One region of the Endozoicomonas sp. GU-1 genome, then DNA from elsewhere that is predicted to be linked to it. Evidence: predicted binding sites of a transcription regulator. Region 1 holds the regulator's gene; the other holds the start of a gene.
What was found. Region 1 encodes sigma-54, which starts transcription at its own class of promoters, with help from an activator protein. Its sites were predicted from a motif close to TGGCACNNNNNTTGCTNT; they were not measured.
Positions count from the first base shown of each region.

Region 2: the regulator sigma-54 is predicted to act here: its motif matches at 7,121-7,138, upstream of O3276_RS16035 (CmpA/NrtA family ABC transporter substrate-binding protein).

Region 1 is NZ_CP114771.1:2,667,280-2,679,436, reverse strand. Features, by position in the region: gene O3276_RS11060 (cysteine desulfurase-like protein) at 1-912, opposite strand, end outside; gene O3276_RS11055 (2OG-Fe dioxygenase family protein) at 843-1,565, opposite strand; gene O3276_RS11050 (ankyrin repeat and SOCS box protein) at 1,785-2,936, opposite strand; gene pmbA (metalloprotease PmbA) at 3,140-4,501, shown strand; gene mgtE (magnesium transporter) at 4,669-6,027, opposite strand; gene O3276_RS11035 (HPr family phosphocarrier protein) at 6,182-6,451, opposite strand; gene rapZ (RNase adapter RapZ) at 6,451-7,308, opposite strand; gene O3276_RS11025 (hypothetical protein) at 7,884-9,176, shown strand; gene O3276_RS11020 (PTS sugar transporter subunit IIA) at 9,316-9,729, opposite strand; gene hpf (ribosome hibernation-promoting factor, HPF/YfiA family) at 9,794-10,108, opposite strand; gene O3276_RS11010 (RNA polymerase factor sigma-54) at 10,250-11,710, opposite strand; gene dcuC (C4-dicarboxylate transporter DcuC) at 12,020-12,157, shown strand, end outside.
Region 2 is NZ_CP114771.1:3,810,934-3,823,090, forward strand. Features, by position in the region: gene O3276_RS15995 (hypothetical protein) at 1-245, opposite strand, end outside; gene truC (tRNA pseudouridine(65) synthase TruC) at 472-1,224, shown strand; gene O3276_RS16005 (hypothetical protein) at 1,255-1,689, shown strand; gene O3276_RS16010 (Fic family protein) at 1,949-3,001, shown strand; gene O3276_RS16015 (ankyrin repeat domain-containing protein) at 3,100-4,002, opposite strand; gene O3276_RS16020 (cytochrome b) at 4,157-4,690, opposite strand; gene O3276_RS16025 (phosphatase PAP2 family protein) at 4,902-6,047, shown strand; gene can (carbonate dehydratase) at 6,192-6,866, opposite strand; gene O3276_RS16035 (CmpA/NrtA family ABC transporter substrate-binding protein) at 7,249-8,658, shown strand; gene O3276_RS16040 (ABC transporter permease) at 8,699-9,715, shown strand; gene O3276_RS16045 (ABC transporter ATP-binding protein) at 9,733-10,581, shown strand; gene O3276_RS16050 (putative Ig domain-containing protein) at 10,787-12,157, shown strand, end outside.

The DNA.
Region 1 (12,157 bases):
CTCAATCCAGCGGGCCGACGTCTGCAATCCCTTGCGGTCATGGTCAGAACCGGTGAGCCAGCCATGGTATTGAATGCAGGCCAGCAATCCGGCAATCGCGGTAAAGTTCTGTGTCCCTGTCTCCCAGCACCAGGGTGGCTGGTCATTTGCCGCCCGGACTTTATAGGGCTTCAGGCTGCCCAGCAGTTCTGGCCGACCATACGTCACCCCCAGGTAAGGGCCGCAGAACTTGTAGGCTGAACAGGTCAGGAAATCGGCATTCAGGGCCTGCACATCCGGTAACCGGTGGGCGGTGTAGTGAACGGCATCAACATGGACCAGGGCATTCACGGAGTGTGCAGCCCTGATCAGTTCTGCTGCCGGGGTGATGCTGCCGGTCACGTTAGAGGCCAGGGTAAACGCCACCAGTCGTGTTCTGTTGGACAGCAGGTGCTCAAGCTCCGTGACGCAGAGGTTTTGACTGGTGGTAAAATCCATCGTCCGGACTGTGCATCCCCGTTCCTCTGCCGCCAGCACCCAGGGGGTGATATTGGCGTCATGGTCCAGCGATGAAACAACAATCTCATCACCCTTGTGCCAGGTTCTGGCGATGGCTCTGCTCAGCGCCAGGGTCAGGGAGGTCATATTGGCACCGAAGGCAATGCTGTCAGCAGGGGCATTTAATAACTGCCCCACAGCCTCCCTTGCCCGTTCCAGCAGTGTCATGGTTTCTTCGCTGGTGGCAAAAAAACCACCCAGGTTAGCGGAACCCGATTGCTGGTAATCGGACATGGCACTGATCACCGATACCGGAACCTGAGTACCTCCCGGCGCATCAGAATAGACGGCCCGCTGGTTTCCCTCTAGCCGCTCAAGGGCTGGAAATTGCTCTCGGATACGCTGGAGGCTGGTTGAGGTATGCTGTTTTTCCACTGTTCATCCTCCAGGGTTACCGTAATAACGAAAACATCCCGATGCCCGGAGACTTCGCCACTGCTGACCTGAAGCGCAGAGGTGTAGTGATAGACCCGCCGGTCATTACAGTAAACAATATCCCCGGGCAACAGCGTAGCACTATAGGCAGGTTTTTGTTCCGGATGATAAAAAATTCCAGTCTCTGCCCCCTCGACGTTTTTGCGGTCAGTGCAGATGATGGCGATCAGGTCGAAGCCATCCTGGTGAATGCCTTCCGGCACTGGCAAGCCGTGATCATCACCGGAGCAGGTGATCCGGATTTGATGCACACCATAAACGGTACGTACCGGGTCAAGACCGAAAAAACCGTTTACCTGTCTGAACAGGGATTGAAATTCCGGCAGCTCCGTCAGGGCCGGTTCAATTTCAGCAAATTCCCGCAGAATGTCGCCACTGAGATAATTGACCGAACGGGACTGGACAAAGTCATCGTGGGGTAATCTTTCCAGGCGATCTGCTGGCCCGGTAAAGCGGGAGTAGCGGCGAAAACGGTAGTGACCGCTGACATAACGGTCAGCGGCAAGATTGGCAAAAAAAGGCGCAAAAGCGTTCAGGTCAAGATCGGTCAGCCGCTGATGTGAAAAGGTAAAATCAGGTGAAATAACAGCCATGGTCACCCTCCTGCCATTACTGATGCTGTTCTACGGTGTCTGCAACATAATAGACGACATAATCGCTAACTGTTCATATCCGCTACGCAGCGTGCCTGGTGAAGCTGGACAAGCATTTTTTTACCGGTTTGGCATCAGCTGCCATTGCCTGGTCATTGCATGAATCACCAGTTAGTTTAGATAAATTAGTGCACAAGGCTCTCTGCGCAAGTCTGAATCTTATGAACCTGCTTTTAGGGCAAATCCCGAATAAGTCAGCGGCTGGTATAAATAGTTCTTCAGGGAATACGGCAGCTGCAGGCAGTCAGAGCCTGATGACAGGACTTTTGCCAAGGGCACCCGGTTCTCTACCAGCCTTGAACGAATGCAGGTTCGGGCGCAGGCCATTAGCGTCATCGGTTGATAAGCAGGAATGTAATTGTGCAGGGCATCAACAACGCCTCTGGCTGCAGCAATGTCCAGTGCGGTGTTACCAGATTCATTGGGAATATTGGCATGGGCACCATTGGCCAGCAGACTGCCAACGATCTCCGGCCGGTTTTTCTGAAGCGCCAGATGCAGTGGGGTATTGCCTGAGCTGCCGGGTTTATTGGGATTGGCTCCATTGGCCAGCAAGCTATTGGCCATACTGTTCATTCTATAATGGAGAGCCCAGTTAAGTGGAGTCTGACCCCACTTGTCAGGAATATCTGGATTGGCACCTGCTTGCAGTAACGTGTTAACGCCCGCAATTTTGCAGTGAAGTATCGCATAGAGCAGCGGAGTCTGGCCCGAGAAGTCAAGGGCGTTGATATAGGCACCTCTGTCAAGCAGGTAATTCAGGAACTTGGTGATCGCTGTCTCGTTTATATTAAGAAGGGCCATATGCAGTGCTGTGTGACCACAAATGTTACTGGCGTTCAGGTCAGCTCCCCTGTCCAGCAACAAATTGAGGGCCTTATAGTTGCCCAGTCCTGCCGCTTGCAGCAAAAGCGTACTTTGATCTCCCAACAAAGCGGGGACAGGAAGGTTCGGATCTGCACCGCGATCCAGCAGCGTCTTGACAATACCTTCACCGTCCAGTCTGTGAATGGCAATATACAGAGGGGTAGATCCACCCACAGAGCAAATATTGGGGTCAGTGCCCTGGTCCAGCAACCAGTTGACGGTGGCCAGGTCATTACGCAGGACCGCTGATATCATCAGCTCTGCAAAATCGGCCGTTGTTGCCGATAACTGCCTGCTGGCTGAAGCAGCCACAGCAGATTCTGAATGATTGACCTCTGTCGTGTTATCAGGCAGCGGGAGATCGACATCAGAGGTGGATTCCACGCTGGCATCGGCTACCATTTCCTGCGAATGGTCATGCTCCGTCCTGACGCTTGAGAACATTGTCCTATTCCCGCTCAAGATATAAAAAACAGCAAATCGCTTAAAGAAAATAGTGCACAAGGCTCAGTGTGCAAGCCTTGATAAAGATGGCTGATTAGACTCTGAATCTGCAATTGAGCATCTATCTGATGCATTATTAACTTCACAGCGGCACAATAGTTGAAAACCTCCGTAGGCATAAACACAACAGATCAGGTGCAATCATGGGCGAACCTTCCAATGCAGTGCTGGATCCACGAAGTGAAGAGACCAGGCTGAAAACACTGGCCGGTGATATTCTGGCAGAGGCCGCCAGACAGGGAGCGGATGCCTGTGAGGTGGGCATCAGCATGGATGCCGGCCTGTCGGCCAGCGTCCGTATGGGCGATGTTGAAACGGTTGAGTTTAACCGTGACCAGGGGCTGGGCATTACCGTCTATCTGGGTAAACGAAAAGGCTCTGCCAGTACTTCTGACAGCAGCCCAAAGGCCATCCGTGAAACGGTAAAAGCCGCCTGCGATATTGCCCGTTACGCGTCCGAAGACCCTTATGCGGGTTTGGCTGACCCCGTGTTAATGGCTGATGGTGATGCGTTGCCGGATCTTGACCTGTATCACCCCTGGGGAATCGATGCCGGGCAGGCGATTGATCTGGCCATGCAATGTGAAGATGCTGGACGTGCGTTCAGTAATAAAATTGTCAATTCCGACGGTGCCAGTGTCTCCAGTCATCAGGGTTGCCGTGTCTATGGCAACAGCAATGGGTTTATTGGCAGCTATGTGTCCAGTCGCCACAGCCTGAGTGCGGTGTTGATTGGCATGCAGGGTGACGAGATGCAGCGGGATTACTGGTATACCGTAAGCCGTAATGCCAACGAGCTGGAAACAGCGGTCGCGGTTGGCAAGACCGCGGCGGAACGCACGGTGCGCCGACTGGGAGCGCGAAAAGTTGGCACTGCCGAGGTGCCGGTACTGTTTGCACCGGAGGTGGCTTCAGGTCTTATTGCCCATTTTCTCGGGGCGATCAGTGGTGGCAGCCTTTATCGACAGGCCTCTTTCCTGTTGGATCATCTGGGTAAGCCGGTGTTTCCAGAATGGATGCGTATCCACGAGCAACCATTGCTGAAAAACATGCTGGGATCCGCCAGCTTCGATAATGATGGGCTGGCGACCTATGCCAAGGACTTTATTACGGACGGTGTGCTGCAGCATTATATTTTAAGCACCTACTCTGCCCGCAAACTGGGGATGGACAGTACCGCCAATGCCGGTGGTGTTAATAACCTGTTTGTACAAAGCAATGCAGGCGATCTTGATGCGCTGCTGAAACAGATGGGAACCGGGCTGCTGGTTACCGAACTGATGGGGCAGGGGGTTAATACCGTTACCGGTGATTATTCTCGTGGTGCCGGTGGCTTCTGGGTCGACAATGGCGAAATTCAGTTCCCGGTGTCAGAAGTGACGATTGCCGGCAACCTGAAAGATATCTACCGGAACATTGTTGCCGTGGGTAATGATGTCGACAGGCGTGGGAATATCCAGACCGGTTCAATTCTGATCAGCAGTATGAAGCTGGCGGGTGAGTGATTGTTAAAAAGAAGGGAACCACAAAGGCACAAAGACACAAAGGTGTTTTGGGCTTTTGTGGTTCAATGTTTAAAAGCTATTCTCGGACAGCCTTCCAAGGCAAGAGTAGTAAGAGCTTTGCTCTTACTACTCTTTTGCTCTTCTTTGTGCCTTTGTGGTCCAAAACGCTACCCATAGAAAACAGTGGCCAGCCCAAGGAATGAGAGGAACCCCACCACATCGGAAATCGTGGTCAGGATAATACTGCCAGCAAGGGCCGGATCAATATTTAATGATTTCAGTAAAACCGGCAGCATTGCACCGGTGACCACGGCAACACTCAGGTTGATCACCATGGCGCAGGCGATCACCAGGGAAATAATCGGGTCATCAAACCAGAACCAGGCGATGGCGGCCACCAGGGTTGCCCACAACAACCCGTTGAGAAATCCGGCAACCAGCTCCCGGCTTAGCAGCCAGCGGAGGTTGGTCTTACTGATTTGCCCTAGCGCCATACCCCGGATCACCAGGGTCAGGGCCTGACTGCCGGCATTACCTCCCATCCCTGCAACAATCGGCATCAGCACCGCCAGGGCCACCACTTTATCGATGGTTTCCTGAAACAGACCAATGACCGAGGCGGCAATAAAGGCGGTAATCAGGTTGAAGCCCAGCCAGACCGCCCGGCGTCGTGCAGTTCGCAGGGCCGGGGCGAAGGTGTCTTCATCGTCATCCAGACCGGCCATACTCATCATGGAGTGTTCGGCCTCTTCCCGGATCACGTCCACTACATCATCGATGGTGATCCGGCCAAGCAGTTTGCCATTGTCGTTCACCACCGGGGCGGAGAGCAGATCCTGCCGTTCGAACAGCTGGGCTACCTGGGTATCCTGCATATCCGCAGGAATTGGATCCAGGTCGGTTAACATCACTTGTCTGACGGTAGCGCCCGGTTCGGTCGTCAGGAGCAAGGTCAGGGGCAGGCGGCCGATGTATTCATCCCGGCGATTGACCACCAACAGGCTGTCTGTGCCATCCGGAATGCCTTCATGACGGCGCAGGTAACGAAGAACAACATCAACGGTGTTATTGGGGCGCACCGTAATGGTGTCGGTGTTCATCAAGCCACCGGCGGAATCCTCCGGATAGGCCAGAACCGCCTCAACCCGCTGGCGGTCCTGACTGTTCATGGAGTCCAGCACCTGTCGGGTGATGGTATCTGGCAGTTGTTGCAGCAGGTCGGCAATGTCGTCAACATCCTGACCTTGAGTAATAGCTTTCAGTTCGGCAATGTTCATCTGGTCAAGGAAGAACTGGCGAACGTCTTCGCTCAGTTCCTGCAGCACGTCGCCTTCCTGTTCACGGTCAATCAACCGCCACAACAGGCTGCGTAACTTTGGTGGGGAGGACTCCAGCAAGTGTGCGGTATCAGCCGGGGGCAAGGTGTTCAACATAGTGCGCAATTCTGCAGAGACACCGTGCTCAAGAGCATCATTAAGTTTTTTCAGCTCGGCTTCACCGATGCTCAATTGCAGTTGCTGCGCCATTGTTGTCTGCCTGAAATGATCTGCCTGAATGATTTGCCTGAATGATCTGCATGAACAGTTTCTGCGCATCCGGTAAAAGGCCGGATGGTCAGGGAAAATGAAAGATGGTCTCTATGGTAATTGCAGTGGCTACTCCCCGCAAAGGGGGAGTCTGTTATTCTTCTTCACCAAAGCGGTCATCAATCAGCTCGCACAGGGCAAGGCAGGCGGCCTCTTCATCATGGCCGTCACAAAGGAGCTCAAGCTCCGAACCCTGTCCTGCCGCCAGCATCATAACCGCCATGATACTCTTGCCATCCACCTTGCGCCCATTGAATCCGATTTCAATCTCACTGGCAAACGCCGATGACGTAGAAACAAACTTGGATGCCGCCCGGGCGTGCAAGCCCAGTTTGTTAATGATTTTTTTTCGATAGGTAATCATTATTCGTGAAGCTCTCTGTGTCTAACCTGAACCCGATCCAGCTTACTGGTAAACAGGGTGCCCAGTGTTTTACCAATATAGACTGAGCGGTGCTGCCCTCCAGTGCAACCGATGGCAATCGTCATATAACTGCGCTGGGCTGACTCAAAGCGCGGGAGCCATTTTTCGATAAAGGCACTGATATCCTCCACCATTTCGACCACCAGGGGATCATCCTTCAGAAAATCGATAACCGGTTGGTCCAGACCTGTGTATGTTCTCAGGGATTCGTCCCAGAAAGGGTTGGGCAGGCAGCGAACATCAAAGATAAAGTCGGCGTCTGAAGGAATGCCGTTTTTAAAGCCGAAGGATTGAAAAAGAACCGTCACACCGCTTTTGTGATCAGCGCAGAACTCCTGTTTGATCATGTCCCTCATCTGATGAACAGAGAGCGATGTGGTGTCGATTTTCAGGTCTGCCTCAATCAGCACCGGCGTAAGCAGCTTTTTTTCTAACGCGATGGCTTCTCTGAGCGATGTCTGGTCATTACTGAGCGGGTGCTTTCTGCGTGTGGCACTGTAACGGCTGACCAGCTTTTCGCTGTCGGTGTCCAGGTACAGTACCTGACAATGGATGCCTTTGTTCCGAAGGGACTTCAGCAGATCAGGAAAGTTATCCAGAGTTCCGGGCAGGTTTCTGATATCAATGCTGACGGCCATCCTGGGTGGAGTTGAATGATGGCCTTTCAGGGTATCCGGCAATTGGTTCAGCATACTGGCCGGAAGATTGTCGACACAATAAAAACCCTCATCCTCAAGGGTGTGCAGAGCTGAACTTTTTCCAGAACCGGAGCGCCCGCTGATGATGATAAGTTTCATAGCTGTTCCTTTATGCTTCTGAGCGTGTAAGTAGCTAACCATATGAAATCATATATTTCTGACTCCTTGTGCTGGCACTCTGCTTCGTTACAACTCCGGTCACATAGCTACGGCTATGCTCCCTCCGTTGTGCCTCGCATAGTACCAGCCCAAGTAGCCAGAAATATTCGATTCCATATGGCCAGCTACTTAGGTATTGAAAGCTGACCCTTCTTCTATTAAAGCAACTTTTGATCAAGAAGCCTACCGGATACCGTTGACCTGAGGTGGAAAAAGCAAATCGATGGCCAGGGTATCCGGAGTTGCTGGCAATCCTGTTAATCAAAATGGGTTTAATGGCTGACAGCATCTGGTTGCGGGATTCTATCAGGGGGCAGGATATTGGCCAGGCTGTTTGTTTTTTCTGATTCTAATAAATGCATAAAACTCTGTTAGTGCTTCTGACAATGCTGTCATTCATTTAATGGGAGCATCATCCTAGAATTCAAATCATAAAGATAATCCGTGAGAGAGGTTAATTAAATAAACTCTCTTAATTATATGAAACAACCCTGTTTTGTTAAAGGAGTAACATCATGGACGCACCACTTACTAAACCACAATTTCTCGCAATTACTTATCAACCATTAGTTAAAAAAACTTCTCAACCAGGATTAGTTGAAACTACTGGACATCCATTAGCTGAAAAAACTTCTAAACCAGTTCCAGTTCCGGGTCCGCATGAGAAAGATCAGGTACCTGAGGATTTTGGCAGGTTCTATAACCGCATGGTAAGGCCACTGGAAAGAAAGTTTGAAGATGCTCAGCCAAAACCAATATTTGTTATTGGCGGTCGGAATAAAGCCGAAGATAAACTGGCCAAAAGCCATTTGGCCTACCTTCAGCGTAAGGCTGATGCTATGCAGAATATCAAACCGGTTATCGATTCTGTTGTCCAGACAGAACAGGAAAGCCCCATAGAAAGCGACACCAATCCCAGGGTGGAGGTCATGCAGGACGAGCCGGCTTTGGAACCTGTTCCTCAGACAAATTCGGAAAGCTCTGAAGACAGCTCCTGTGGCTTCTTCAAAAAGCTGAAGCACTGGGCAATTAAAGTTGTCAAAGTTGTTTACAAATATACCGGTCTGAAATTTATTGTTGAGGCAAGCAAAGGTAAGGATAAATCTGAATCTGTTGCTGACACCGTCATAAGCCAGGATGAAGCTGAAGTGGTGGCGGATGTTGTCAAAAGCAAGCGTGATCCTAAACCTGTTGCTGATTGTGTCAAAACAGTGCTTGAAGCCAAAATAGATATGTATAAAGCCAAAGAGCTGGCCAGCAAGCCTGACAGGGCTAGAATGCTTGTGAACCTTAAAGCTAAACAACTCTATCGAGGTGTTGTTGCGCCGATTAACCCACGTACCGCAGAGAGCTCGCCTTTCTACGGGCAGAAGGGATACGATCTGACCGGTCTTCACAGTGCAAGTACTGTCTTTGCTGAAGAAAGAGATAAAAAAGCCTTGGAGAACATTGCTGAAATTGAAAAGAAACGAGCTGACGTTGAAACCAGAAAAGCAAAAGAACATTTTGACAGGGAAAAAAAGGTTACATATAGAAATAAAGCAGAAAGGCCTGAGTTAAAGTATGGCAAAGATGGGCTTGCCTACTACTATACACGAAAGCAAGATTCTGCTGAAGTGCAGAAGGCCAAAGAGGCTAAGGACATCAAAATGGCCGAGGGTCAAAAGCGACACGACTCTCAAAGCCCAGCGTCCGAAACCCCGATTGTTCCATCAACTGTTTTGCCCAAAGTCACTACAAAAGACCCAAAGGCCGACAGGTATGCAGCAATTCGTGAGTATGATAAAAAACGTAAGGTTCAACGGTAATTGGCTAAAACCTTGTAAGAAGCAATGCATTTTGTCGGGGACTCATAGAAGTCTGTTAACAACAAAAGATAAAAGCATTGTTATAAGTTGAACCTTTCAGGCCATCATTACCTATGATGGCCTTTTTTTGTCACGTTATTCACTGTTCACTCATGGTACGATAGAGCATTGTCGTATTTGTTGCCGAGCGTATTTTCTGAAGGGTCAGGGCAGAGTGAAATCGCCCGGCCAGCGCCCTTAAAATTTCAAGATGTTCCTGGTTTTCGCCTTCTGGCACGATCAGCGCGAATACCAGGTCAACGGGCTCACGGTCCACCGCATCAAAATCAACCGGTTCCGCCAGTCGTATAAAAAGACCGATCGGCTCCGGGCAGGCTTTACAGCGACAGTGGGGAATAGCCACGCCATCACCCAGCCCGGTAGTGCCAAGACGCTCTCGGGCAACCAGCGCTTCAAACAGTTCTTTGGCATTGATTTTCGGGGGCTTCGCTGCTGATGCGTTCAGCGATAAATTCCAGGATTTTCTTTTTGCTGGCCCCGTGCACCCCGTCAAGGGTGCGCTCGGGGGTTAGGATGCGATGAATAATCATGCTGAATAAGAATGGCAACCTGATAAATCAAAGGGCATGGCCACTGGCACCCTGTTGCCTGTCCAGGGCTTTCTCTTTTCGCTTAACCAGCTGCCGATCCAACTTGTCCGAGAGCAGGTCAATGGCTGCGTACATGTCTTCGTGCTCGGCGGTGGCATTAATCTCGGCCCCGCGGGTATGCAAAACGGCTTCTGCTTTCTGCACCAGCTTTTCGACACTCAGGGTCACCTGTACATTGGTGATATGGTCAAAATGTGAACCAAGACGCTCCAGTCTTTTGATCACATAGTCGTGCAGAGCTTCTGTTACCTCGACATGATGCCCACTGATGTTGACTTGCATGTAACGCTCTCCTGAATCCCATTATCCAGATAATCACCAGTCCGCGGGATTTTTCGTACTGGCTGAGTTCGATTCTATCACTGTCGGTGCAGCTTGGAATGCCCTGAGACAAAAAAAACTGCTTTTTGAGCGGTGTATCAACTAGGGCACTAACTGCTTACGTTCATTGGATGGCGGAATATTCATGGACTCACGGTATTTGGCAATGGTGCGCCTTGCTACCTTGATGCCCTGATCCCCCAGAATCGCCGCAATTTTATTGTCACTGAGGGGTTTGCGCGGTGTCTCTTCAGCAATAAGTTTGCGGATATGGGCCCGAATGGCCGTGGAGGAACACTCCCCCCCTTCCGTGGTGCTGACATGGCTGGAAAAAAAGTACTTCAGCTCGTAAACACCCCGGGGGGTATGCATGTACTTCTGAGTCGTTACCCGGGATATCGTCGACTCATGCATCCCCACCGCCTCGGCAATATCCGCCAGCACCAGGGGTTTCATGGCTTCATCCCCTTTTTCCAGGAACTCCTGCTGATAGGCAATAATCTGGCTTGCCACTTTCATCAATGTTTCATTGCGGCTTTGCAGGTTTTTCAAAAACCAGCGGGCTTCTTGCAGATGGTTCTTCATGAACACATTGTCGCGGCTGTTATTGGCTCTCTGAACCATGGACGCATAATTATTATTAATGCGCAGTTTGGGCAGGGCGTCGGAATTCAGTTCCACCGTCCAGCGTTCCCTGATTTTCCGGACGGATATATCCGGTACCACATATTCGGCTTCTGTCTGATCAATGGTGCTGCCGGGTTTTGGGTGGAAGCTCTGAATCAGGCTGAGGGCTTCTCGCAGCTGGTCTTCTTTCAGTTTGGCATGACGCATGATGCTGGCATAATCACGGGTGCCAAGGGACTCAAGGTAACGGGTGAGCAGCTTTTCCGCATTGTTGAAATGGGGTGTTGAGGGCGGCAGCTGACGAAGTTGAACCAACAGACACTCTCTAAGGTCAATACTGCCACAACCCACCGGATCGAATTGTTGTACCCGGTGTTGCAGCACATGGATCTCTTCAATCTCCAGATCGTCCAGTTGGGATTGAAGAGAGACAAACAGGTCATCCAGCGTGCAGGTTAAATAGCCATCCGGATTAACTGCTTCGATGATCGCCAGACCAATCAGCCGGTCCCGGTCGCTCATGGGCAGCATATCCAGTTGCCATTCCAGGTGATCCTGAAGTGACTCCACAGCGGAGGATTTTGCCAGGGGGTCATAATCATCGTCACCGCTGCTGGCCGGCAGGCTGGAATACACGTCGTCCCAGGCGGAGTCCACGGGCAGTTCATTGGGAATGCTGTCTGACCATTCCGCCATCTCCTGAGGCTCAGGTTCTGAGGCTTTTTCGCTCAGATCAACGAGTTCTTCCTGTCCTTCACTGCTGGCGGTGTCCTCTGTCTGGCTATCCTCGGACTCCAGCATGGGGTTGGACTCCAGGGCCTCCTGAATCTCCTGCTGAAGATCCAGGGTCGATAGCTGTAGCAGCCGGATGGCCTGTTGCAGCTGCGGCGTCATGGTCAGCTGCTGGCCCATCTTGAGCTGTAAGGAAGGCTTCATAGGCAACCGTATACCTTTACTTCGTTTTCCGTGGAGGCTGCAGAGGCTTACTCTCCATGTGCGGCTGATTATAAACCCATAGACGTTTCTGAAACCATAGCTTTAGCAAAAAATGTGCAAAGATTGAATACGATGAAATTACGTGTGTTTTTGTGTGGGTTGTAAGCGCTTTCCGTCTTTAAAGTTCGGTCATAACGACTGTCAGAATGGTTAAAAAGAACTACCCGATCATTATTTGACATTGGTCATTTACAACCAATAGCTCAAGAAATAACCTGCGCGCAATTTAGCCATTTTCAGGATTCCCCTGTGGATATACTCATTGTCATACCCGTAGTTGCACTGGTTATCTACGCCATCGTGAAGAACTACAGTGCATCGGCTTCGCTGGCTATTGCCGGTATTGTCCTGCTAAGTGCCGCCGCGGTGATGGGGATAAAAGATATT
Region 2 (12,157 bases), 1.1 Mb from region 1:
TTTTCTCTTCTTTCAGCAAGCTCTGCCATTCTGGCCTCTAGCTCTTCCTGCTTTGTAGGAACCGTAATAGAGTCCAGTGCTTCTCTGGTACTCATCGCATTCACCACATTCATAACCGGCATTGATACCGGTTTTTCCATGCCATGTCTTTCCATGGCCTGAGCAGCATAGTCCTGATCTGCTGAAGCATTGGCGCTGAAAAGAATGACAGAAGAAGATACGATGGCTGATAGTGTCTTGTTCATGGGGGTTCTCCGTTGATAGTAAGCAGACGACCTATTCCCAGCCCCTGTTATTAAGGGGTTAAGCAATAGTGAAGATGTATAGCGACCAAAGAGCAGAAAAGTGAAAGAGTTTCGGGATAGTTAATGACAATAAGCGGCAAATAATCACTTTTTTTAACTGTGACTTTTCCAGCACTGTTCTGATTAATCAGTTATTCTTGTGGACTTTTTTTGTCGGACAAAAGGCATGATCGAAGCGCCTGCGGAACAACTTGATATTATCTATCAGGATCAATGGCTGGTGGCTATCAACAAACCCTCCGGCTTGCTGGTGCACCGCTCCATGATTGATCGTCATGAAACCCGCTTTGCCATTCAGCTATTGAGGGATCAGATCGGTCAACCTGTGTTTCCCCTCCACCGACTGGATAAACCAACGTCTGGAGTGCTTGTGTTTGCCCTGTCGTCCGAAGTTGCCAAACGGGCAGGTGGACAGTTTCAGGAAGGCCGGATCAGTAAAATCTATCATGCCATTGTCAGGGGCTATGTGCCCCAGTCCGGTGTGATTGACCACCCGTTGAAGGAAAAACTGGATAAAATAGCCGATCGCAAGGCTCGCCAGGATAAACCTGCCCAGGAAGCGGTCACCGAATATCATCGGCTGGCGACGGTTGAGCTGCCAATAGCCATTGATCGATACCCATGCAGCCGCTATTCGCTGGTGGAGGCAAAGCCCAAAACCGGGCGCAAGCACCAGATTCGTCGGCATTTGAAGCATATTGCCCATCCTGTTATTGGTGATGCAAAACACGGCAAGGGAAACCATAATCGATATTTTGCCGAGAACTTTGCTGCGAACCGATTACTGTTGCACTGTTCTGTCATGGCAATGAACCATCCGGTTACCGCTAAGCCCATCGCTTTTTATGCGCCGATGGATAGTGTTTTTGAGCAACTTTTGCAGCGATTTGGCTGGACAATGCCAAATCCCACGGTATAAATGCCCTTTTTGTCGGATTGAGGTATACCAATGAAAAACATCATCTCTGGAATGCTGGTGTCGCTGGCAATTTTTCTGGCTGGTTGTGCATCAACCCAGGAGTCACAGCCGGTTAATGCAGAAAAGCCGGAAGCAGCCGTAACCCGTCAGTTTACCGGTTCCACCATGACCCCGGATCCCGTTATGCAGCAGGTGATGGCGTTGAGCCAGGCAGGTGTCCTGAAGGATGTGCGCATGACCCGCTCTATTCCTGCCCGGATCACCGCAACCGGACCTGAGAATGTTCTGGCCTGCATCGCTACGGAAGGGAGCCGCTGGCTGGAAGAGCACCAGGAGTGCGAGTTCATGGCAGAAGAAACCTGCACACAACTGGGCGGTAAATTCAACCCTTGCGCATCATCCTGTCGAAATGACCCGGACGCCATGGTGTGCAATTTGATGTGTGTGCAAGTCTGTCAGTTTTAATCCATCGATCTCGCAAAGTCATCTTTTTGGTTTTGCGAGCGACCTTTCTCCTTCCTTAAATTTCCCCTTGACGTGTTTGTCTGACCTCCGTCCTGCTTCTGGATAGGTGTTTTTACGAGTTTGATTAAATATTATCCAATAAATATCCTATTTATGAATTTTTCTTAGATTTTTGAATTTAATGGGTAATAATTAAAGCTGCGGTTTGTTTCTCAGCATTGTACCCGATAAATACCTATTATATTTTTAGTCGTATTGTATGAAAACACTGCAGCATTTATCCGGTTATGTCTTCAGCAGTTATCAGCTGGGCCTGTTCAGGCAGCTGGGAGAGTTCAGAGGCCGCCAGCTGGTCACTATTCGTCAGCAGCCGGAGGTTCTGGATACGCTCCGTCAGGTTGCGGTACTGGAGTCTGTGGAATACAGCAGCCGGTTGGATGGCATTGTCGCTTCCAGAGAGCTGGTTCGTAAGCTGGTGCACCGGGAATACCGTCCGACTGCACCGGTTGAGAGGCAGGTTGCCGGCTACCGTGATGGCTTGGAGATGGTGGTTGAGCCGGGCGAACACATGACCCTGTCGGTTAGCCTTATCCGCCAGCTGCATGCCATGTTATATGCCCATGTGCCCCACGAAGGCGGACGCTGGCGGGTTACCAATAAAGAGATTGTTGAGCGGGACAGCAAGGGGCAAAGAATCGGTGTTCTATATCGAACCATGCCCGCCAGGGCCATTGCCGGAGCCATGGAACAGCTGGTTGCCAATTACCATGAAGGGCTTCAGCACCAGGTTGAGCCCCTGTTACTGATACCAACGGTTGTCCTGGATTTTCTCTGTATTCACCCTTTCAGCGATGGCAATGCCCGTATCGCCTGGTTGATCATGGCGATGATGCTGGCGCTGAACGGTTATCAGGTGGCCCAGCTGATCAGCCTTGAGCGGGTTCTGGTAAAGCATGAACAGGCCTATAAAAGGGCGTTACAGCTGAGTGTAAAAGGCTGGCATGAAGGGCAGCACAATCCGATGCCATGGATCGATTTTTTCCTGAATACCCTGATTCGGGCTTACGATGAACTGGAAGATAAAATTCATACTCTGCAGTGGCAGGGCAGTCGTGCGCCTAAATCGCAGCTGGTAAAGATGGCCATTGAGCAGACCAGTCATGCTTTTTCCATTGCGGATATCTGCCTGCAAATCCCTACGGTCAGTCGGGAACTGGTCAAAAAGGTGGTTCAGCAGATGCGCGCTGAAGGTTTGCTGGAGCCAGTAGGCAGAGGGCGTGGTGCCCAGTGGCAAAAGTGTAATAATCCCTGATCGGGCAGGGCGAAAACGGCGAAGGAAAGTAAACCAGTAAAGAAGTCATCTCTTGTGAGCGAGGTGGCTTCTATGACTTTTCCTGATCTGAGCGTGTTCTAAAGCTCCTCTTTTTCAAACACAAAGATGCCGTCCTGCAAGTAAACCCGGCCTCCATCATATCGAGCAGCATGCCAGTCTATTGTTGAGCCGTAGTTGGTTTGCAGGTATTGATAAAGTGCAACATTATTTTGGTCAGCAAGGTAATGAATGAGCGTTTTTCCAGAACATTTGTCCTGATGATTGGGATTTGCACCACATTTAATCAGTAAATCAACAACCGGGAACTGATCTTCCTTAACAGGGTTATGTTGGCTTACAAAAAAAAGAAGACTATTTAAGCCCCCATTGCATGTTTCTGCATTGAGAACGGCGGGCAAGCTGCTCTGTTCGATATGTTGAAGTATCAGGTTAAGCGTTTCTGTCGTCCCGTACTGGCAAGCAAAATGAATGGCTGTTCTACCACTTCCCTCATGTATTAAGACAGAGGCACCATTTTCAAGTAAAAAACTGATCATCTGAAGGTCATTATTATGGATCGCAACATGTAATGGTGTTTGTCCTAAATGATTTTGTTGATTTAAATCACTTTTAAAATGTTGAGGTACGGCATTTTTCCATAATTGAGCCACTGGCAGTTTTTCATGCACTGCTGCCATATGTAAAAGAGCATCCCCATCTTGATCAGGATATTCCCCAATTAAGGTCAGTAACTGTAACTGAGTGTTTACAGGTAATTTAGGTGGACACTCAGTGGGATACAAAGCTCTTTGGGGTAAAGTACGCTGGTGAGATTCATCCCTCTCGGCTTGATGGCAGGATGTCGTAATGCTTGCCAGTCGCTCTTCCAGACCTGCACCACGATTGGCAGCACTGCCTGAACCACTATTGGCCTCACTGATAGAGGGATATCTATTTTCGTAAGTGGGGGCAGATAAGAACGGTTTTGCATTGGTATCCAAAATATCCTCCTCAATTTTAGACACGTTAAAAGCGTTTAGACCAATATCAGAGTCGATAGTTTCAGAAGGTGTGATTATAAATAGTTAACCAAGTGAAATCGTATTTTCTGTTTTCCCGGATCAGCACCTTAACCGGAGCTGACCCGGGGAGCTTTTAAAGCATCCGATGCAGAACATCATGCTCAGGCTTATCGAAGTAACGATGTTTAATGGTGGCCAGAATGTGCAGTACCACAATGCCCAGCAGAACATAGGGAATAATGACGTGGATATCGTGGAGTCGGCCCGCCAGCTCAGGATTCTTGTCCAGGAAGCTGGGCATGACCAGGTTGAACAGCGGCACCTTACGACCGGCAGCGTCAGACATCAGGTAGCCACTCACCGGCACCAGGAACATAAAGAGGTAGAGGAGCCAGTGCACCAGTGTTCCCAGTTTTTTCTGATAAGTCGGCATGCTGTCCGGTAGTTTCGGAATCGTGCTGGCCCAGCGAATCACCAGACGGGCGAACAACAGGAAGATCACCAGAACACCGAAGGATTTATGTAAGTGGTAAATGTCGTATTTATAGCTGACGTTGTCTTCCAGGCCGACCATATACCAGCCAGCACCAATGATGCCCAAAATAAGAAGACCGACAGTCCAGTGCATCAGGCGCATGAGTACGGGGTATTTATCAGAGTTGCTCATTGGTTTGCCCTGCTTTTTTTAGTTAATGGATATCATAATTTATTATAGTGTTTTGGTGCTATATCAATTCATAGAGCTCGTCTCAAAGCAGCTCGTCTCAAAGCGTAAACGTTGTTGAAAAATCCTGGTTGAGTCTTTTCGCTTCAGGCAAGGAACTTTGTGGTGGCAATCCGAGACTAACGAGTAGGCAAATAATGTTAGATCTTTGCTTATGAATATTGTCTCAACAACACCATTGCAAGCAAGTGGTGAAGTTTCAGAAAACGCTTTTGACCAGTCCATCCACAAGCCTGATGATGTCAAACAGTTCAGAGGATTTGGTGCTGTCCTCAGATCCGGGGTCACGTCTATATTGCAACGGGCCGGGGCGGATGACCAACTCTGGCTCCGACAGGCACAGGAAGCGGGCAATCGCCTCATGACTCGCCTGATGTCTGCGGTTCCTGTTGTTTATTCCTTGCTGATCATCAATAGCCTGCCCACCGCCAATGGGTGTGACAAACAGTGTGAATGGGGGTGTTCAGGCTCACGCAATGGAACACTGTCGGCGAATCCTCACCTCGGTTTTCCTGAGCCGGAAGTGGAGTGGGCCGATGGGGCAAGTGATGTTGTATTGTATGGTGGCTGTGCGATGGTGGTTGCCAGCCACATTGCCAGATTCGTAGCACGGCTGTATGCCGGTAAACAGTCAAGTGAGCAGGTGCCGGAGCCGGGTCGTATGGAAAATAATGTCAAGGAGCTGGCGAAAAAGATGCTCCGTAGAGAGGCCAGTGAAGTGGTGAAATCCGTGGTCTTGGTGGCAAGTGTCGTCGGCGTTATTGATTATCTGAAAATGAAAATTGATAGAGAACGTCCCTATGTCCTGAATCCTGACTATATCCATAGAAAGCTGTGCATGGATCCGGATGATTTCAAGGCCATGCCCTCGGGGCATGCGTCAGTTTCGGCTATTGCCTGGTCGCAGGTTGTCCTTAACGTTATAGATACTGCGGCGATGTCTTCCCAGGCCTTCAAGCGCTTGCTGTCAAAAATGGCAGCCTTCTCAAACCAGCCGCTTTCTTCACCGGCTGGGAAACGACTTATTGCCTTTGCGAGTGCCATGGGTTTTGGAGCCCTGGCTGGGGCATTAAGGGTTCTTGCAGCCAAACATGATGTTATTGATGTGTCCGTCGGCGCGGGTATAGGCATCATTGCTGCTGCTTGCTCCCCCTATATTCGCAGTGGTGTTTTTAACCATGGCGCTGTAGTGAATGAAAAGACCGGATATTACTATGACGATGAAGTGTATAGTCGACCTGTTGAAGCAGCGGGGCCGATGCAGGATAGGGATTATCAAAAGGTAGAGACGACGGTGTGATGGGATTGATAATACAATCATCATGTAGGCCGAGAGGCTGGTAAATTTCAGCAGCCAGCAAATTTTTTATGTGACCAGATGAAAGCGGATCACAATGCATCGTGCCACCCGCCCCCGTCTAATGCCAACAGATGTTAAGGGCAATCACCCTTCCAGCTTACTGGCGATGCTCTCAATCGCTGCCGGGTACTGCACATCAATATCTTCATTGGAACCAACGCTCAGGCCGAGATCCCTGACCAAGCCATCTTTCAAACCATAAACCCAGCTGTTTACGGTCAGTTTCTGGCCGCGATCCCAGGCATCCTGAACGATGGTTGTCTGACAGACGTTCAGCACCTGCTCCAGAACGTTCAGTTCACACATTCTCTGAAACTGCTCATCATCACTGCCAGCACTCTCAAGCAGCTCAGTGTGCTTCTTCTTAACGTCCTGCACATGCCTGAGCCAGTTATCGATCAGCCCCAGTTTGGAGTTGTTCATGGCTTCGCGCACACCGCCACAGCCGTAATGCCCCGTGACAATTATGTGCTCTACCTTCAGGTAGTCCACAGCATATTGAAGGACGGACAGACAGTTCAGGTCGGTATGAACCACCACATTGGCGACGTTTCGGTGCACAAACAGTTCGCCTGGAAGGAGGCCGACGATTTCGTTGGCAGGGACCCGGCTGTCGGCACACCCGATCCAGAGATACTTGGGTGCCTGCTGCTCAGAGAGTTGTTCAAAAAAGCCGGGCTTTTCTTCACGAATGGACTTGGACCATTGGTTATTGTTTTCAAGGAGGTTTGCCAGACTGGACATAGTTTCCTGATCCATATTTCGGTTCCATAACTGGAAAACGTTATAGCAACTCCGCTCTGGCAAAACCAGTATTCAAATGTAAGAGGTTTGTAACCGGGGCATGCGGTGGCGATGTTCCAGATTAGTGCAAGCTCTGGGGGGCAGCGGATGTAGCTGCACCGTTGTTGCTATCTCTGAAGTTTTCTTACGGGCTTAAACAGGCAAGGCATTTGTCCGCCAGAATAAACTAACACTAGTAAATTCAGCTGGTTATCAGGTTTTCTGGTATTTGGCATGTTTTCTGCTCAACCACCGGCAGTCGATCTCTGTGCGTTGACTGATACCGGAAAAGAGTGATGCCTGATTACGGTGATCACAGTTCAAGTCAGAGAGATCCGTTATACAGGGGAGGGGAATAATGAAGTGGTTCAAGCCTTTTAAGAAGGCATCGGTTAGGTTAGGTAAGGTTGCTGCCATCAGTGCCTTCATGGGGGTGAGTGCTTTCACCGGGCAAGCCAGCGCCAAGGCAGACTTTGAGCTTGGCTATCCGGAAAAGGAAGAGCTGACCATTGGCTTTATCAAGCTGACCGATATGGCACCCATTGCCATTGCTTACGAGAAGGGCTTTTTTGAAGATGAAGGGCTCTACGTCACCATCGAAGCCCAGGCAAACTGGAAGGTGCTGCTTGATGGCGTGATTGACGGGCGTCTGGATGGTGCCCACATGCTGGCTGGACAGCCTCTGGCGGCCACCATGGGCTTTGGTACCAAGGCCAATATCATTACGCCATTCTCGATGGACCTGAATGGTAACGGGATTACGGTGTCCAATGAGATCTGGGCCCAGATGAAACCCAATATCCCCAAAATGGCCGATGGCCGACCTCAGCACCCGATCAAGGCGGATGCCCTGAAACCGGTGGTTGAGAAATTCCAGTCGGAAGGCAAGCCGTTTAATATGGGCATGGTTTTCCCGGTCTCCACCCACAATTATGAACTTCGCTACTGGCTGGCCGCCGGCGGTATTCACCCCGGGTTTTATGCGCCTCATAAAGGGGATACCTCTGGCCAGATCGATGCCGATGCCCTGCTCTCCGTCACTCCACCGCCACAGATGCCATCTACCATGGAAGCTGGCACCATCTATGGTTACTGTGTCGGCGAACCCTGGAATCAGCAGGCGGTCTTCAAGAATATCGGCGTGCCGGTGGTAACCGATTATGAGATCTGGAAAAACAATCCCGAGAAGGTGTTCGGGATTACCGAGGAGTTCTATAAAAAGTACCCCAATACCACCATCCGTCTGACCCGGGCCCTGATCCGTGCTGCCCAGTGGCTGGATGCCAATGACAATGCCAACCGGCCTGAGGCGGTGAAAATCCTGTCACAATCCAATTACGTTGGTGCGGACTATGAAGTTATTGCCAACAGTATGACCGGCACCTTTGAGTACGAGAAAGGCGACAAACGACCGGTAGAAGATTTCAATGTGTTCTTCCGTTACAACGCCACTTACCCCTATTACTCCGATGCCATCTGGTATCTCACCCAGATGCGCCGCTGGGGACAGATTGCAGAAGACAAGAGTGATGAGTGGTACAAGGAGCTGGCAGCCAAAGTCTATCGCCCGGACATCTATGAAAAAGCGGCCCTGTCGCTGGTGGATGAAGCATTGGTGAAGCTGCAGGACTTTCCGGACTTTGAGTCGGAAGATGGTTTCCGTGATCCACAAACGCACTTTATCGACAACCTGGTCTACAACGGCAAAAAGCCAAACGACTACATCAACCAGTTCAACATCGGTCTGAAGCAGGGTGACAGGATTTGATCCTGTTACCTTTTTTAAGGGAAGTGAAGGAGAGTGGATTATGACGGATGCCTCGGTTGTCAGTCAGTCGGTCAATGAGAGCAAGTCATCACCGTTGTCTTTTCTTGCCGGGCTGGGCATTACGGTGAATCCCGGTAAAGTGTTCAGCACGGTACTGATGCCTATTATTGGCATCGTTGTCTTTCTGCTGATCTGGTCTGGCGCTGCACGCAATATTGATACTTCGCTGGGCAAATTTCCCGGGCCAGCAGCAGTGTGGGAGCAGTTTGGCTCTCTCTACCAGGAGCATGTCACCGAACGGGAAAAGGCAGAAGCCTTCTATCAGCGGCAGGAAAAACGCAATGCTGCCCGTGTCGCCAAAGACCCTGACTATGTGCCAAAAATCCGGGCCTATACCGGCAAGGAAACCTTTCTTGATCAGATCGTTACCAGCCTGGTCACCGTAATGAGCGGTTTTCTGCTGGCAGCCCTGGTTGCCATACCCCTGGGTATCGCCATCGGTCTTAATAAAACCCTGAATGCGGCAGTGAACCCGATCATTCAGATATTCAAACCGGTTTCACCCCTGGCTTGGCTGCCGCTGGTGACCATGGTTGTCAGTGCGCTCTACATCAGCCCTGATCCTCTGGTAGCCAAGTCTTTTTTAAATTCGATGATCACCGTGATGCTCTGCTGTCTATGGCCCATGGTGATTAACACGTCGGTGGGTGTCTCTTCCCTGGACCGTGACTTGATAAACGTCAGTCGTGTATTGCGACTGCCTGCCCTGAAACACGTTCAGAAAATTGTACTGCCCGCATCGGTACCGATGATTTTTACCGGCATGCGACTCTCCCTCGGAGTAGCCTGGATGGTGCTGATTGCGGCAGAAATGCTGGCTCAAAATCCCGGACTGGGCAAATTTGTCTGGGATGAGTTTCAAAATGGCAGCTCAAATTCGCTGGCACGCATTATGGTTGCCGTGATCGTCATTGGTGTGATTGGCTTTGGCCTTGATCGTGCCATGCTGGCCATCCAGCGTTTTGCCTCCTGGGATAAAAGCAAAGCCACTCATTAATAAAGGGAACCCTGCTCATGAGCACACTGCTGGATATCAGTCATATCGATATGGTGTTTGATACACCGAAAGGCCCTTTTACCGCACTCAAAGGGGTTGACCTGAAAATCGCCAAAGGGGAGTTTGTCTCGCTGATTGGCCATTCAGGCTGCGGTAAATCAACGGTATTGAATATTGTCGCAGGACTTCTGCAGGCCAGCAGTGGTGGTGTGATTTTAAATGGCCGGGAGGTGTCCGAGCCCGGCCCGGACCGGGCGGTGGTTTTTCAGAACCACTCACTCCTGCCCTGGCTGACCGCTTACCAAAATGTTGAACTGGCGGTGAAACAGGTGTTTGGCCGTACCAAAGGCAAGGCAGAGATCAAGGAATGGATTGAGCATAACCTTCAGCTGGTGCATATGGATCATGCCATGCATAAACGCCCGGATGAAATCAGTGGCGGCATGAAACAGCGGGTGGGTATTGCCAGGGCACTGGCCATGCAGCCGGACATCCTGTTGATGGACGAACCCTTTGGTGCCCTGGATGCCCTGACCCGCGCCCATATGCAGGACTCTCTGATGGAAATCCAGCAGGAGCTGAATAACACCGTCATCATGATCACCCATGACGTAGACGAAGCGGTTCTGTTATCCGACCGTATTGTGATGATGAGCAATGGCCCCGCTGCAACGGTGGGCGAGATTCTCGAGATCAACCTGGAAAGACCCCGGGGCCGGTTGGAGCTGGCACAGGATCCGGAATATACACGACTGCGTTCCGAAGTATTGAAATTCCTGTATGAGAAGCAAAGAAAGGTTGAACCCATGGTTAAACCCAGGGTCAGGAAAAAAGTGCAGAAAAGCAGGCAGCATGAAGCTGCTTAGGAATCGTCTTGAATCATTTCCACATTTTGGAGTCACCAAACTTCGTTCGTCCTGAAGCAGATTGAATGATTCAGAACCCTTCAATAAATACTTTATTATCACTACAGGGCTTATGAAAGTTGCAGAACACACTTGACGACATTCGTCATTTAAAAAGAGAATGTAGTGGCAAATAAATAATAACGAAATAACCATTAGGATTAAATTGTTAACAATAAAAAGGAATCTTGCTGCGCTGGCAACGGCAGTGGCGTCGGCCCTGGTATTAACCGGTTGTGGTGGGGGCGGCAGCTCTTCAGGCACAGGATCCAGTGCCAGTACATTCAGTATTACCGCGATGGACGGGTATTTGAAAAATGCCGATGTGTGGGTAGATGCTAATAACGACCTTAATGATGGTTGTGAACTGGATTTGGGGCTGGAAACCGGTGATGGCGGTCTCGTGAATATCCCCATCGAGTATCAGGACAGTACCATTTGTATTAAAACCATAGTCGGTAAAACGATTGATGAAGACCAGGGCCCTGTTGAACGTCCTCTCGAATTAAAAGCACCCGCCGGTGAGACCGTTGTCAGCCCGTTGACCAATCTGGTAGTAGAGCAACTGGAAGAGGATGATTCTTTAACAGTAGATGAAGCTAAAAATAAAGTAATTGAAGAGCTTGTTGGTTTGACTGGTGTCACCGCTGAGGATGTATTTGGGGATTTTGTTGCAGCAAAAAAGAGCGGCGATGATAAAGGGAAGGCAATCAATATTATTGCTGAGATCCTGTATGAGGAAGATGCCAAAGATTCCGACCTGACACTAACAGAGAAGCTGGCGATTGTTAAAGAGGTGTCGGAAGATGCGCAGAACGCCATCGACTCTACCGATATTGACGATTTCAAACCGGTTATTTTAGTTGCTAATGATGGTAGGGTGACTTCAACGCCAAACAGTCTTCCAACCGTAACCGGGAATGCGAGCAGCGGAGCTCAGGAAATTGATTTTGGTGAGTCATTCTCATTATCGGTGGCAGACTGGTTCCAAGATAAAGAAGACAACGACTCGGATTTGAAATACGAATTGAAGATTGTTCCGGAGTCAGGTTCTAACCTTGAAATTGACGAAAACTCTGGCTCTATTACTGGAAAAAAGCCTGCCGCAGGCACTTACACAATCTATGTATATGCCAAGGATACCGAAGGCGTTCGCTCCTATCCTGCTGTTTTTGACCTGAACGTTATCGCACCCAATACGCCGCCCATGGTAGATGATGATGAAAAAAATTCTATCCAGGCTGTGATCAACGACCTTGGGCTGCAACAAGGTATCGAGGCTAATCAAACTGTCTCTATTGTCGGGCTTTTTACCGATGATGACGGCGATGAATTGACCATTACTGTCAATGAGAATATTGCCGGACTGCAAATTGACTACGACAATAACCAGCTGGTCTTCAGCGGCACCCCTACAGTCAACACTGTAAATAACCCATTGTCATTTTTGGTCAGTGCTGGTGATGGCGTACATGTTGATACTATTGCAGCCGAGTTCAATTTGACCATTCTAGAAGGTATAGGCTCACACCCGCTT